2 regions of the Alteromonas sp. RKMC-009 genome follow, and region 2 is predicted to be linked to the other one. Evidence: predicted binding sites of a transcription regulator. Region 2 holds the regulator's gene; the other holds the start of a gene.
What was found. The regulator FliA, encoded in region 2, starts transcription of late flagellar genes. The targets are predictions, from matches to a motif close to CTAAAGNTNNNNNNNNNNNNGCCGATA.

Region 1 (7,350 bases), 130 kb from region 2:
TCCTATTTCCGTGCAACTGGGAGCAGAACCTCTGACGCCGGAAGAGTCTGTGAACGGTAGTGTGGGCTTTGTCGCTTTTTGGGATGAAGATTTTTACCTCACGCTGGACTATTTCAATATCCGTCTGCAGGACAGAATAAGTACAACATCTGCCATCCCTCTTACTGACAGTGATATCGACCTGCTGTTAAGTCAGGGTAACCGTGAAGCGGATAATTTTAATGCGATAAAGTTTTTTGCCAATGATTTCGATACCGAAACACAGGGTATAGATGTAGTAGTGAATTACCGTTTTGATGTCGCCGGTATTACCCATGCGCTTACTACCTCGATGAACTGGACTGACACCAAAGTGAAGCGGTTATCAGCATTCCCGCAACGAAACCGTGACGGTGAAGTGGTACTGGTACCCAGTCTTACCCCACAGCGGGTCAGAATGCTGGAAGATAACCTGCCAGCTGTCCGGGTAACCAGCACGTTAAAACAGCACTGGCAGGCCTGGTCACTGTTGTGGCGCCTGAAATATTATGGTGGTTTTTATGAGGATCATGTAGACGCCGCAGCAGACATGGACATTAACAGTGGCAGTATGATTACGCTGGATACAGAAATGAGCTGGCATTATTCAGAAAATCTGACCTTCGCGTTAGGCGCATCTAATCTGTTTAATACGTATCCGGACCGGAATCCATACAGTGAGGTCGTCGGCGCGTTGTATCCGCCTACAGCGCCGTCCGGCATCAATGGTGGTTTTTATTATCTGCAGTCGCGATACGACTTTTAAGAAAGAAAGGGAAGAATAAACGTCAGAGAAGTGTGACTATGAGGATCAGCACACTTCTTTGAAAAGAGATTCATCGACAATGGTCGAATCGATAATTTGCTGGGCCATCTGAATGCATTTTCCGCACTGGTTTCCCAGTTCCAAATGCTGACGCAGTTCACGGATGTTACCCACACCGTCCTGTTCCACTGCATTCATGATGTCTTTATCCGTCACGCCGTAACACATACAAACGAACATACAACAAACCTTATTAACTTCAACGTGAATGATAATAGTTGTTATTTGTATAATTAGCAATACTTCTGCAACAATCTTTCGATTAATCTTTAGTCTACATTAAGAAAACAAAGGGATTTATTTTTGATTTAGGCCTGAAAAACCTTGGCTTTCAGATAACTGCACCTATATTGGTTATGCCTGCGGGCAAACAGATAATATTTAAAAGATTAATGGAGCGAACAATGAGCGTACTGGTAGGCCGTCCGGCCCCTGACTTTACTGCAGCAGCTGTTTTAGGAAGTGGTGAAATTGTAGATTCTTTCACGTTAAGTGAAGCTATCAAAGGTAAGAAAGCCGTTGTGTTCTTTTACCCTCTGGACTTCACTTTCGTATGTCCTTCTGAGCTGATCGCATTTGATAAGCGTTATGAAGAATTCCAGAAGCGCGGCGTGGAAGTGATCGGTGTTTCTATCGATTCTCAGTTCTCACACAATGCGTGGAGAAATACACCGGTAAATCAGGGCGGTATTGGTCCGGTTAAGTACACTCTGGTTGCTGACGTTAAGCACGAAATTTGTCAGGCCTACGATGTGGAACATCCTGAAGCGGGTGTTGCTTTCCGTGGTTCATTCCTGATTGATGCTGAAGGTAACGTACGTCACCAGGTCGTTAACGATCTGCCTCTGGGCCGCAACATTGATGAGATGCTGCGTATGGTTGACGCGCTGACGTTCAATGAAGAGCACGGTGAAGTATGTCCTGCTGGCTGGACTGAAGGTAAAGCGGGTATGGATGCATCTCCTGCCGGTGTTGCTAAATACCTGTCTGAAGAAGCAGACAAGCTGTAAGCAAAGCCTGAAATACCGGAAAACGCCGCACGGAGCACTGCTCCTGCGGCGTTTTTTTATTTCTGCTGTGGCGTTATCACTTAACGCTGTGAGCGGGAAAGTGTATCTCCCAAATCTTCCAGCGTTTCTCCTCTTGTCTCGGGGAAAAAGGTAATCACACAGATAAGCTGGCAGGCCATCATAACCGTAAAGAACGCAAACAGAGCGGATGCTGAAAACTGGCTCAGCAACCAGGGCATCAGCAGGGCAATCAGCGCTGCGAACACCCAGTGAGTACTGCTGCCCAGGGCCTGACCTTTGGCGCGGACGCTATTAGGAAATATCTCTGAAATAAACACCCATATAACAGCACCCTGGCCCATGGCATGAGAAGCAATGAATAAAAATATCAGACCCACCACGAGTATTCCCTGCCATTGCAACCAGAACGCGCAGGTGAGCAGGCTCAGAGACACCAGATAGCCCAGTGAGCCGGCAAACAGCAATTGTCGTCTGCCCATTTTATCAATCAGTGCCAGTCCGGCGAGGGTAAACACCAGGTTTACCAGACCAATGCCTGCACTGGATAACAAAGCCGAAGAAGCATCCAGGCCGGCCAGTGAGAATATTCTGGGTGCAAAGTAGATAACAAAATTAATGCCTGACAACTGATTAAACATCGCCACCAGAAAAGCCAGCAACACCGGTAAACGGTAGGCAGCATTAAACAGTGACGGACTGCGATGATTCTGAACATCCCGCTTTACCGCAGCCAGCACAGCATCCGGGTCAGTTTCACCGGCGCGGAGCAAAATATCACGGCTCTGTTTTTCATCATTCCGGTGCAGAAGCAGCCAGCGCGGGCTTTCCGGTACATTAAGTACTAATAACAGATAAATCATTGCCGGAATGGCTTCTATACCCAGCATCCACCGCCAGTCGAGGCTGAACCAGGCGGAGAGTATAAAATTTGAAAGAAAGGCGATGAGAATACCAAACACAATCTGGAACTGATAGGTGGCTACCATACGGCCCCGTTTCTGCGCCGGCGCAATCTCAGCAATGTAGGCGGGCACCGCAATGGACGACACACCGACCCCAAACCCGCCAATAAAGCGCATAATGCTGAAAAACACAGGATCGGTTGCCAGTGCTGAGCCTATGGCTGACACCACATACAAAATGCCAATGCCAACAAGTACTGGTTTGCGTCCAAACTTATCGCAGGGAATATTGGCGGTGAGGGCGCCGGCAACGGTACCCCACAGGGCAGAAGACATGACCAGCAATCCGTGAGTCAGATCTGAGGTTTGCCATAAAGCCTGAATGGGTTGATCAGCGCCGGAAATAACAGCGGTATCAAACCCGAAAAGAAAACCGGCGAAGGCGACGGTCAGGGTCCAGAGGACAACGGGATGTTTCATAACGTACACGACTTAAACGATTCAGTTATTCTCAGTGTACGTTACAATTTGTTAACAAGGAAGAGGCGGCGTCAAATAGAAACAGGATAACTGTCCCTGTGACCGGTCATTCCGCAGGCGCGACTGGCCAGCCACCTAAATGTTTGTAGCGGTTCACAATGTAGCAAAACAGTTCTGCTGTCCGCTCTGCATCGTAAAGGGCACTGTGTGCTTCACTCTGGTCAAATGCAATCCCGGCTTCGCGGCATGCCTTAACCAGTACCGTCTGACCAACGGCTAACCCTGCCAGTGTCGTTGTATCGAAAGACACAAACGGGTGAAACGGAGTGCGCTTAATGTTACTGCGGGCAATCGCGGCATTCACAAAGCTCTGATCAAAGGTGGCATTATGGGCCACAATCACTGAGCGTTGACAATCTGCATCTTTTTGCAGTTTGCGGATTTGCTTACATACGTCTTTCATGACATCGGCTTCATCCAGTGCGCCCCTTAACGGACAATGAGGATCGATACCATTAAACTCCAGTGCAGCCGGCTCCAGGTTCGCGCCCTCGAAGGGATTGACATGGTGATGCACGGTTTTGTCGGGGTGCAAATCACCTTGTTCATCCATACGCAAAGTGACAGCAGCGATTTCCAGCAGTGCATCAGTTGTAGCATTAAAACCGGCAGTTTCCACATCAATAATGACAGGAAAATAACCACGGAAACGGTGCTTTAACAAATTCGCGTTTTCAGACATAGAACGAAGAAGCCTCTGAATAAACAAGTGCATGGGCAAAGGAAAAGTGGATTATCGCAAGATAAGCCGTATGTATCTACCTTTGTTACCTGTGAGGGAAGGGGATTATACTGACCATTGTGCTAAACTTTTTTCGCAGGGCGGCGATAAAGAAAGAGCCACCTCTTTTCTCTTTGTTTCAGGGCATATTATGTTTCGACAGGCTTTATTGTGTTTTTTGCTGATAAGTGCACCGGGTTACGGCGCAATGCGCCAGTATTCTGCGACTGTGGAATCCTCTGACTGGCAATTGAAAGATGAAAGCCGTCTGCAGTGCACTTTATCTCATGCAGTGCCCGGTTACGGCGATGCCGAGTTCTCCAGCGTAGCGTCGAAGCAACTGAATATGGAATTCGAACTGGACATGCAACTGCTGCCGAAGAAATTTGGCGTAGCCGCCGTTTATTCCGTCCCTCCTTCCTGGATGCCCGGCGCAGCACCTAAAAATATCGCTGATATGACCCTGCGAACCCAGTACAACGGCGACCTGCCTGAGCAGGCTGCCTGGACAATGCTCAGTGAACTGGAAAAGGGCTACTGGCCGACTATCTACTATCAGGACTGGTACAACGAATACGACAAAGTGGCTGTTGCCCTGAATGCCAGCAACTTCACACCGGTATACCGCAACTTCGTGAAGTGCGTGTCACAACTGTTGCCCTACAGTTTTGATGATATTGCGTACACTGTGCTGTCTTACGAGAAAAACAGTGTGGATTTAACCAAATACTCAGAAAAGCGTCTGAACATGATTGGGGAATATCTGAAAGAAGACAGCGGACTCGAACTGGTGCTACTGGACGGTTATACCGACAGCTATGGCGGACGCTGGAGCAATGAGCAGTTATCTGTCCGCCGAGCTAATCAGGTGAAAGAGTACTTTACAGCCATGGGGGTGGATGCCTCCCGTATCGAAGTCACTGGCCACGGCGAGAAGCGTCACATCTCGCCCAATGACAACAGTGACGCCCGTGCGCTCAACCGTCGCGTTGTGGTGCGGTTGTCCAGGGGATAGGCGTCGGGTTATTTTCCGCTGTGTTGTAAATAGCTTTTTACCGGCGGGACCTGATCGGTAAAAACGCCATCAACCGCCAGCGGCCCTGTCAGCAGTCCGAGGATCTGTTCTGCTGTCATACCTGTTGGCAGTGCATCAATTCTGAATGTATAAGGGTGAATAATCAGCCCTTCTTTTTTCGCAGTTGCCAGCCAGGAAGCAGGGACAACTTTACCTTGCTGCATTGCCTGCATGTCCAGTAACTGTGGTAACCAGGGACCAATGCCATCAGCATATTTTGCGATATCATGCATGCCCTGTTCAGTCAGAAGTGCCTGGTAATCAGTGGGAGACTCACCCCAGCTGTTGTCAGCCAGCAATAAGACTACCTTGCCTTTAAAACCCAGCTCGTCGCGCAGACGCTTAACTTCAGCAAAATCAAAACACTGTACATAAATATTGGCATTCCCGCCATTGAGGTCATAGCGCGCCAGTGTATCAAGCAGAAGTTGGCTGATATCTGTGCCTTCTTTTTTATGCCAGGCTGGCGACTTGATTTCAGTATAAAAGCCAATGTTGCTGTTAAATTCGCGGTTTAACTCACTGATGAGTTCTATATGTTCATCTAACGTAGCAATGGTAAACAGCGCTTTACTGCCATGATAGCGATTGGCAAACACTTGTTTTCCAGCGGTATCCGACCGTTCTTTTACTTGAAGAGTGCGCAATTCCGCTAACGTGAAATCCAGTGCATACCAACGGCCATCTTCACGGGCGCGGTCAGGAAACTTCGCGGCCACATTGGTTACTGTATCCAGATGAATATCATGAAGTACAACCAGTTCACCATCTTTGGTGGCTACCACGTCCTGTTCGATGAAATCCGGTTGCTGGGCGAACGCCAGTGTTGCGGCTTCCAGCGTATGCTCGGGAAGATAGCCAGATGCACCTCTGTGAGCAATGATATCGAATGCAGCGGCACTGGTACTCAAACACAGCGTAGAAAAGGTGAAAGAGAGCAAAGTGTTTTTTAACACAAACAGATCCTTTATTGGTGAACGACACAGGTAACGACAGCAAAAGAAAAGCATACAGGATGTTTTTGCCGGAACCAAAACCTCTATTCTGGCGGGGAAAGAAGACATTTGTGTGACGTAGATCTGTAAAGGCGGAAGGTATGGTTAAAATGGTCAGTGAGGAAAGAGAACAGGGCGGCTCAGTAAATTCTGCGCCGCCCTGACATATGTTCAGAAGCGCTTAAACGGGGGACGACTGCCCTGTTTTTGACTTTGCTGTTCCGTTTCCAGCAGTTCAAACTGAGCGACATCGTATACAGGCATCGTTGTTGTGATGCGACGGTACGGAGGCTTACCCCGCATGATGACCTCTTTCACTTCCACATATTCTTTAGGTTCGCCACCTGCCAACTCAAGTTGAGCCACATCATGTACCGGCAGGCTGACTATTTTGCGTTTAAACGGTGGTTTACCGGCATAATCCACAACCTGGATATCAATCATTTCATTATTTCGTGTTTCGCCGGCAGCCGCTCCGGTAAACAGGGCCGGTAAAACACATAAGCTCAGCAGAGAGAGGGTTCTTTTCATAACAGTGTCCTTTTATTTGCATTAAAATGGTGCTTTATTCCATTGTATGGCTGAATAAAAATGAAACAATACTATCTGGAGATAGCTTTATTCTATCAGTCATGAAGTTTGAACAATGGTTAGCTATCAAATGTGGAGGATTTCACTGCATTTTTATCTTTTTGTGCTTTTTGGTGGTGCAATTTAGCTGGATGTGCACTTTTTTGGTTTGTTAAATAGACACTGAGAGGTACGGGACAATGACAAATCAGTAACTTACCGGAATGGCGTTTAAGTTGCTGTAACTGTACAGGTATCGTCAGCAGGGCCGGAACAGTTATGAAGTACATCATTTTATGGGTAGCAGCAATGCTGCTTACAACTGCGGTAGTTGCCAGTGAACAGGCGGTGCCACTTGACCAGAGTGCTGGCGGTACACTGTATCTTGAAGCGACGCTTGAATCGGCAGTCACAGCTTCATTTCTTCTCGACACCGGCTCCGGCTTGCTGACCTTAAATAAAGCAACTTTTGAGGCGTTAACCAAAGGCCGGAAGCTTGAACAAACGGGGAAATCGGCAGCCAGACTGGCGAACGGAAAAATTCTCACTGTGTCGCAGTATCAGCTCAGTTCAATCCGTATCGGACAGGCTTGCGAACTGGGTCCGGTAGAAGTTGCCGTGATGCCCGGAGGAAACAATATTCTGGGTATCAATACACTGCTTAAAGCGGCA
Region 2 (7,350 bases):
GTATCTGCAGTGCGTATTGCGCTGAAGCGTTTGATTGTGCAGGAAATCAGTCAGGGAGCGAAAGAAGTGCCTGTCATAACTCTGGCACCAGAGTTGGAACAGATGTTGCACCAGTCACTTCAGGCAGGAGGAGAGGACGGCGCCGGCATCGAACCGGGACTGGCAGACCGGCTCCAGCAATCCCTGCAACAGGCCGCACAACAACAAGAACTGAATGGCGAGCCTGCGGTACTGTTGACGTCAGGCATGTTAAGACCTGTGCTGTCACGCTTCCTGAAGTATTCGGTAGCTGGCCTGCATGTGTTGTCTTATCAGGAAATCCCTGATGACAAACAAATCAAAATTGTCAGCTCTGTGGGTCAATAATCTGACGCCGGGTGAGTGAAGAGGTTGAGATGAAAATCAGACGGTTTTTTGGCAAAGATATGCGGGAAGCATTAAGCCAGGTAAAAGCAGAATTGGGCAGTGACGCCGTAATCATGTCGAATCGCAAAGTGGCAGACGGTATTGAGCTGGTCGCCGCTTACGATAAAGAGCCGGAAGCAAAAATAAAACTCAACACCCGCCATGACGCAGGTAAAACAGCTGCACAAAAGGCGACGCCAAGCCTCAGCGAAATTATCGGTGACGATGGTCCGGATACCTTACGGGCGTTACTTGAAAAGCAGGCTGCAGAAAAAGCTGCGGCTGCCGGAAGTGACCGTCAGAATCCTGCAGTTTCTCCTGCACCACAAACATCGTCTGCATTTGCCGCAGATACCCGTGGGGTCAACCCACAACCCGCTGCATCTCATGACGAAGAGGCGTTTTCATTTGCTGATGTATTTTCTGCAAAAGAACAAAGGCCTGCACCGGTATCTCAAATGAATCCCGATTTTAAAGCGGCGGAAAGTCAGCAGTCTGCCGGTGCCCCGGCCAGTGAGCTGGATGCGATAAAAGAGGAACTGGCCTCTCTTCGCAGCGTTTTACAATATCAGGTCGCAGACTTGATGGATGCTAAAAAGCAGCGTCAGCGCCCTGTACACAGTTATCTGACCCAGTGTTTAACCGGTATGGGGCTGAGCGCTTCACTGGCTGAGCAACTGGTGCACTACACCCCTTCTCAATACACCGAGCGGGAAGCGTGGATTTACCTTCTCAACCTTTTGGCTAATCGCCTTAATGTTTCCGGTAATGATATCCTGACCCAAACCGGTGTGGTTGCTCTTGTTGGTCCAACAGGAACAGGCAAAACCACGACTGTTGCTAAATTAGCAGCACGCTATGCGCAAAAATACGGTGCTGATCAGGTGGCTATGATCACTATCGATACCTACCGTATTGCCGCTTATGAACAGCTGGCAACGTATGGCAAAATTATTGGCTGTACCACAAGGAAGGCGCAAAGCAGTGAAGAATTAGCCGAACTTCTCTTCCAGTTACGCCATAAGCGTCTAATATTAATAGACACGGCTGGTTTCAGTCAGCGCGACAGTCGTTTAATTAAGCAACTTGGTCAATTTAATCACGGACAAATGCAACCTGTCCGTAAATACCTGGTTGCGCAGGCAAATACCCAATATCCTGCATTGCAACGCATCATTGAAGCGTATAATTCCGTTAAGCTTGACGGATGTATCTTCACGAAAGTTGATGAATGCTACAGTTTGGGTGAGGTTTTAAGTGTTGCTGTTGAACAGCAATTGCCAGTTAGTTATGTGACCGACGGGCAGCAGGTACCTGAAGATATTAAAGTTGCTGATGCAAAATCTCTCGTATCTGCCGCTGCAAAGCTTTATAAAAAGTACGGTTTGAATCATACTAAGCGTAATCATGAAGTTAATTCAGTTCAGGCAGTATGATCGAAGATCAAGCGAGTAGCTTACGAAAGATGAATCAATCACGCCTCATAAAGGTTATTGCCGTTACCGGCGGCAAAGGTGGTGTTGGTAAAACCAACATTACATTAAACACGGCGATTGCTATGGCCAAGCAAGGTAAGCGGGTCATGGTACTCGATGCCGACTTAGGATTAGCGAACGTTGACGTCATGCTGGGTTTGCGTGTTGAGAAGAACCTTTCTCACGTATTATCCGGTGAATGCACACTTGATGATGTTCTGGTAACCGGACCTCACGGTATTAAAATAGCTCCGGCGACTTCAGGTACTCAGGCAATGACCGAGTTATCGCCTACAGAACATGCCGGATTAATCCGTGCTTTCAGTGAGTTACGGTCGCAGATTGACGTGCTGATTGTAGATACCGCTGCCGGTATTTCCGATATGGTACTGAGTTTCTCCCGTGCCTCGCAGGACATCATGGTAGTGGTTTGTGACGAACCGACTTCTCTGACCGATGCCTATGCACTGATTAAAATATTGAACCGTGAACACGGTGTGTTCCGCTTCAAAATTGTGGCAAACATGGTTCGGGACATTCGTGAAGGGCAGGAATTATTCAGTAAATTATCAAAAGTGACAGGCAGATTCCTGGATGTGGCACTAGAATTGGTGGCAACTGTACCTTTCGACGAAAATATTCGTCGGGCAGTCAGAAAGCAAACCGCTATTGTGGATGCATTTCCCGGTTCTCCTGCGGCCGTCGCGATTAGTCAGTTAGCCACCAAAGCGCTTAACTGGCCGGTACCGGCTCAGCCGGGTGGTCACCTGGAATTTTTCATTGAACAACTGGTGACGAAGCAAGCAGTAGGAAGCCAACGTTGAATAGTAAAGCGGCAGCTTACCAGCAGCAGACCGACAAGTCGCAGCTGGTCGAGCGCCATGCATCCCTTGTAAAACGTATTGCCCATCACCTGATGGCGCGTTTGCCTGCCAGTGTGCTGGTGGATGACCTGATTCAGGCAGGGATGATCGGATTGCTGGAAGCAGCCAGAAATTTCGACGGCTCGAAAGGGGCCAGTTTCGAAACCTTCGCAGGTATCCGTATTCGTGGTGCTATGCTGGATGAAATCCGTAAGGGCGACTGGACACCCCGTTCAGTGCATAAAAATAGCCGTGCTATTACGGAAGCCATAACACAAGTTGAAAGAGAAACTGGCAGAGACGCGCGTGATACAGAAATTGCTGCTAAGCTAAATGTCAGTATTAATGATTATCATCAAATGCTTAACGAGGTGAATGCCGGTAAACTTGTCGGTATTGAAGACCTGGGTGTATCAGAAGATGTAATCAGCACAGAACAGAATAAAGGTAATGATTCACCCCTCGAAGATTTAATGCAGGGGGCGTTTCAAAAGGCGTTGGCACATGCCATCACAACATTACCTGAACGGGAAGCAATTGTACTGTCCCTGTACTATGATGAAGAACTGAATTTACGTGAAATCGGTGAAGTTCTTGAAGTCAGTGAGTCAAGGGTCAGCCAGATTCATAGCCAGGCCATGTTAAAACTAAAAGCCCGAATGCAATCATGGCAGGCAGAAGAATAAAACATACTAATATTAATAACGATTGATAATCCTCACCGGAGGCTATTTTGGACAAGAGTATGAAAATTCTTGTAGTAGACGACTTCTCTACTATGAGACGAATCATAAAGAACCTGCTTAAAGATCTTGGATTTTCCAATATTCAGGAAGCTGACGATGGAAGTACGGCCCTCCCCATGCTCCAGCAAGGCGACTTTGAATTTGTCGTGACCGACTGGAACATGCCAGGTATGCAGGGTATCGACCTGTTACGCGCTATACGTGCTGACGACAAACTCAAGCATTTGCCAGTATTGATGGTGACAGCTGAAGCGAAAAAAGAGCAAATCGTTGCTGCAGCACAGGCAGGTGTAAACGGATATGTTGTGAAGCCTTTCACAGCCGCTACACTTAAGGAAAAACTCGACAAGATTTTTGAGCGTTTAGGTTGATCCAGCCGCTCCCGCCAGAGAAGAGGATTACTGGATGTCTCCTACTAAAAAAGTCCCTATTTCGCTCGAAGAAGCAAAACAACTGGTAGCATATCTTGAGCAGGGTGATGATGAATCCGCCAACGCCCTGCTTGAGGCCGTATCTGCCAAAGAGTCTGTCGAACTTTTTGCTGAAGTTGGCAAACTTACCCGTCAACTTCATGACGCCCTCAACACCTTCCAGTTAGACGAGCGTATTGCTGGTCTGGCTAATGATGATATTCCTGATGCGCAAACGCGTCTCACCTACGTAATTGAAGAAACTGAAAAAGCGGCTAATACTACAATGGACGCTGTTGAGTCCTGTATGCCAATTGCTGAATCTTTATCAGACCGGATCACAACCCTTGAGCCTGAATGGCAAAAGCTTATGACCCGTCAGATTGAGCTCGGTGAATTCAAGAGTTTATGTATGGATATCGACGCCCTGTTTAAGGACATGTCGAAAGATTCTTCTAAACTTAACAGCCTTTTGACCGAAGTATTAATGGCACAGGGTTATCAGGATTTGACAGGCCAGGTTATTCGCAGAGTGATTGACCTGGTGAAAGAAGTCGAAGACAGCCTTGTGAACATGCTGACCGTGTTCGGTGAACGGGATGCACCTGTTAAAGCACAGAGCACCACGAACAAGCCGGACGCTGTTGAAGCGGAAGGGCCAATCATGAACGCTGAGAAGCGGGATGACGTAGTACAAGGCCAGGATGACGTGGATGATCTCCTGTCGAGCCTTGGTTTTTAGGGGAGCGAATGAATGTCGTTTGATGTTGATGAGGATATATTACAGGACTTTCTGGTCGAAGCCGGAGAAATCCTGGAACAATTACAGGAACAGTTAGTTGACCTGGAGAATAATCCGGAAGACGCTGACCTCCTCAACGCGATTTTCCGTGGATATCACACGGTAAAAGGTGGCGCAGGTTTCTTATCTCTGACTGAACTGGTTGAGATTTGTCACGGCGCAGAAAACGTCTTTGACGTAATGCGTAATGGCCAGCGTACACTGACGCCGGAATTAATGGATGTCATTCTGCAAGCGACAGACGTCGTAGTGGAAATGTTTGAGCGGGTAAAAGCCCGTGAGCCACTCGAAGCCGCTGATTCAAATCTTGTTGATGTTCTGCATAAGTTGAGCAAGCCAGAAGCCCCCGGCGAAAATATTTTTGGCGGGGAAACGGCAGCACCGGCAGAAGAAGTGCCGGTAGCAGAAGAACCTGAGCTGATAGTTGAAGAGGTACCGGTTGCACCGGAAGCCGCCGCTGTTGCAGAGCCTGCCGGTGATAACAGCATTGAAGATATCAGCGAAGATGAATTTGAAGCATTACTGGACCAGCTGCATGGTTCCGGTGCGCCCGGCAGACCGTCGGCAGATGCACCTGCAAAGCCAGCTGCACCTGCGCCCGCTCCGGCAGCAGCCGCTGGCGGAGATGGCGAAGATATCACCGATGATGAATTTGAGGCTCTGTTAGACGAGCTTCACGGTAAAGGACAGTTTGGTGGCGATGCCGCACCTGCCGCTACACCGGCGGCCGCAGCACCGGCAGCGGAACAGGCTGCAGCCGGTTCTGACGGTGACGAAATCACCGATGACGAATTTGAAGCTTTGCTTGACCAGTTACACGGTAAAGGTCAGGGACCCGGCATTGCCGGTGGTGTTGAAGTCGACACTCAGGCAACCAAAGCCGTTCAGGCTGCCAAAGCGGAACAGTCTAAACCTGCAGAGCCTGCCAAGCCGGCTCAACCTGCTAAAGCTGCTGCACCTGCTCCGGCCGCAAAAGCGGCTCCGGCTGCGCCAGCCGCACCCGCTGCCCCTTCCAAGCCCGCAGCACCTGCTGCAAAAGCTGCACCTAAGAAAGAAGAAAAAGCCCCGCAGGCAGAAACTACTGTTCGGGTAGACACCAAACGCCTTGACCAGATTATGAATATGGTCGGTGAGTTGGTGCTGGTTCGTAACCGCTTGTTAAGCCTTGGTATCAATACCAATGACGAAGATATGTCGAAGGCTATCGCTAACCTGGATGTGGTGACCGGTGATCTTCAGGGCGCGGTAATGAAAACCCGCATGCAGCCCATTAAGAAAGTCTTCGGTCGTTTCCCCAGGGTTGTCCGCGACCTTGCCCGTAGCCTGAAAAAAGAAATTACCCTTGAGCTTGAAGGGGAAGAAACGGATCTGGATAAAAACCTGGTTGAGGCGCTGGCCGATCCCCTGGTTCACCTGGTGCGTAACTCCGTCGACCATGGAATTGAAATGCCGGATGATCGTGCCAATGCGGGAAAACCGCGCATGGGTACAGTGAAACTGGCAGCATCACAGGAAGGCGATCATATCCTGCTTACTATCACCGATGATGGTAAAGGGATGGATCCGGAAAAGCTGAAAGAAATCGCTATCAGTCGTGGCGTGCTTGATGCTGATGCCGCCGCCCGTATGTCTGATGTGGAAGCGTTTAATCTGATATTCGCGCCGGGCTTCTCTACCAAGACAGAGATCAGTGATATCTCCGGTCGTGGTGTGGGCATGGACGTGGTTAAAACTAAAATCAACCAGCTGAATGGTACCGTAAACATTGATTCTCATCTGGGTAAAGGCACCCGGTTAGAAATCAAAGTACCGTTAACACTGGCAATCCTGCCAACTCTGATGATTGTTGTCGGTCAGCAAACCTTTGCATTGCCATTGGGCGCTGTTAACGAAATTATCAACATGGACATCAAGAAAACCAATACGGTAGATGGTCAGTTGACGATGATCGTCCGCTCTAAGGCTATCCCGTTATTCTTCCTTGGTGAATGGCTTATCCGCGGCCCGAAAAATATCGAGAAAGAAAAAGGCCATGTTGTTGTAGTGCAAATAGGTACACAGCAGGTGGGCTTCGTGGTGGATGCATTGATTGGTCAGGAAGAAGTGGTGATCAAGCCACTGGATGCCTTGTTACAAGGTACACCGGGTATGGCTGGTGCAACCATTACATCGGATGGCGGAATCGCGTTAATTCTTGATATCCCGAGTCTGCTTAAGCGATATGCGCGCAGGTCATAGTCGCAATTAAAGGAACATCATTACTATGGCTTTTAAAGTCCTTGTTGTGGACGATTCGACGTTTTATCGTCGTCGTGTACGCGAAATTCTGGATGAGGACAGAGAACTCGAGGTTGTTGGCGAAGCCAAAAACGGTGAAGAAGCACTGGATATGCTGATGAAGTTGTCACCCGATGTGGTGACAATGGATGTGGAAATGCCGGTTATGGACGGTATTTCCGCTGTAAAAGCGATCATGCAGAAACGCCCTGTACCTATTCTCATGTTTTCATCTCTGACTCATGAAGGTGCTCAGGCAACGCTTGACGCGCTGGAAGCCGGTGCGCTGGATTTTCTGCCAAAGAAATTTGAGGAAATATCTAAAGAGCGTAAAGAGGCCGTGGGCTTACTGCGGACTAAAGTTCGTTTACT

Region 1: DS731_RS07180 (flagellar protein MotY) is a predicted target of FliA. The motif match lies at 4,122-4,148, and genes of this name have one in related genera.

What each region holds. Positions count from the first base shown of each region.
Region 1 covers NZ_CP031010.1:1,643,043-1,650,392, forward strand. The annotation lists gene DS731_RS07155 (TonB-dependent receptor plug domain-containing protein) at 1-784, shown strand, start outside; gene DS731_RS07160 ((2Fe-2S)-binding protein) at 830-1,024, opposite strand; gene DS731_RS07165 (peroxiredoxin) at 1,249-1,854, shown strand; gene DS731_RS07170 (sugar porter family MFS transporter) at 1,935-3,257, opposite strand; gene rnt (ribonuclease T) at 3,364-3,999, opposite strand; gene DS731_RS07180 (flagellar protein MotY) at 4,190-5,053, shown strand; gene glpQ (glycerophosphodiester phosphodiesterase) at 5,062-6,075, opposite strand; gene DS731_RS07190 (hypothetical protein) at 6,280-6,639, opposite strand; gene DS731_RS07195 (aspartyl protease family protein) at 6,958-7,350, shown strand, end outside.
Region 2 covers NZ_CP031010.1:1,515,956-1,523,305, forward strand. The annotation lists gene flhA (flagellar biosynthesis protein FlhA) at 1-366, shown strand, start outside; gene flhF (flagellar biosynthesis protein FlhF) at 396-1,841, shown strand; gene DS731_RS06585 (MinD/ParA family protein) at 1,838-2,704, shown strand; gene DS731_RS06590 (RNA polymerase sigma factor FliA) at 2,701-3,429, shown strand; gene cheY (chemotaxis response regulator CheY) at 3,477-3,860, shown strand; gene DS731_RS06600 (protein phosphatase CheZ) at 3,895-4,641, shown strand; gene DS731_RS06605 (chemotaxis protein CheA) at 4,654-6,939, shown strand; gene DS731_RS06610 (protein-glutamate methylesterase/protein-glutamine glutaminase) at 6,965-7,350, shown strand, end outside.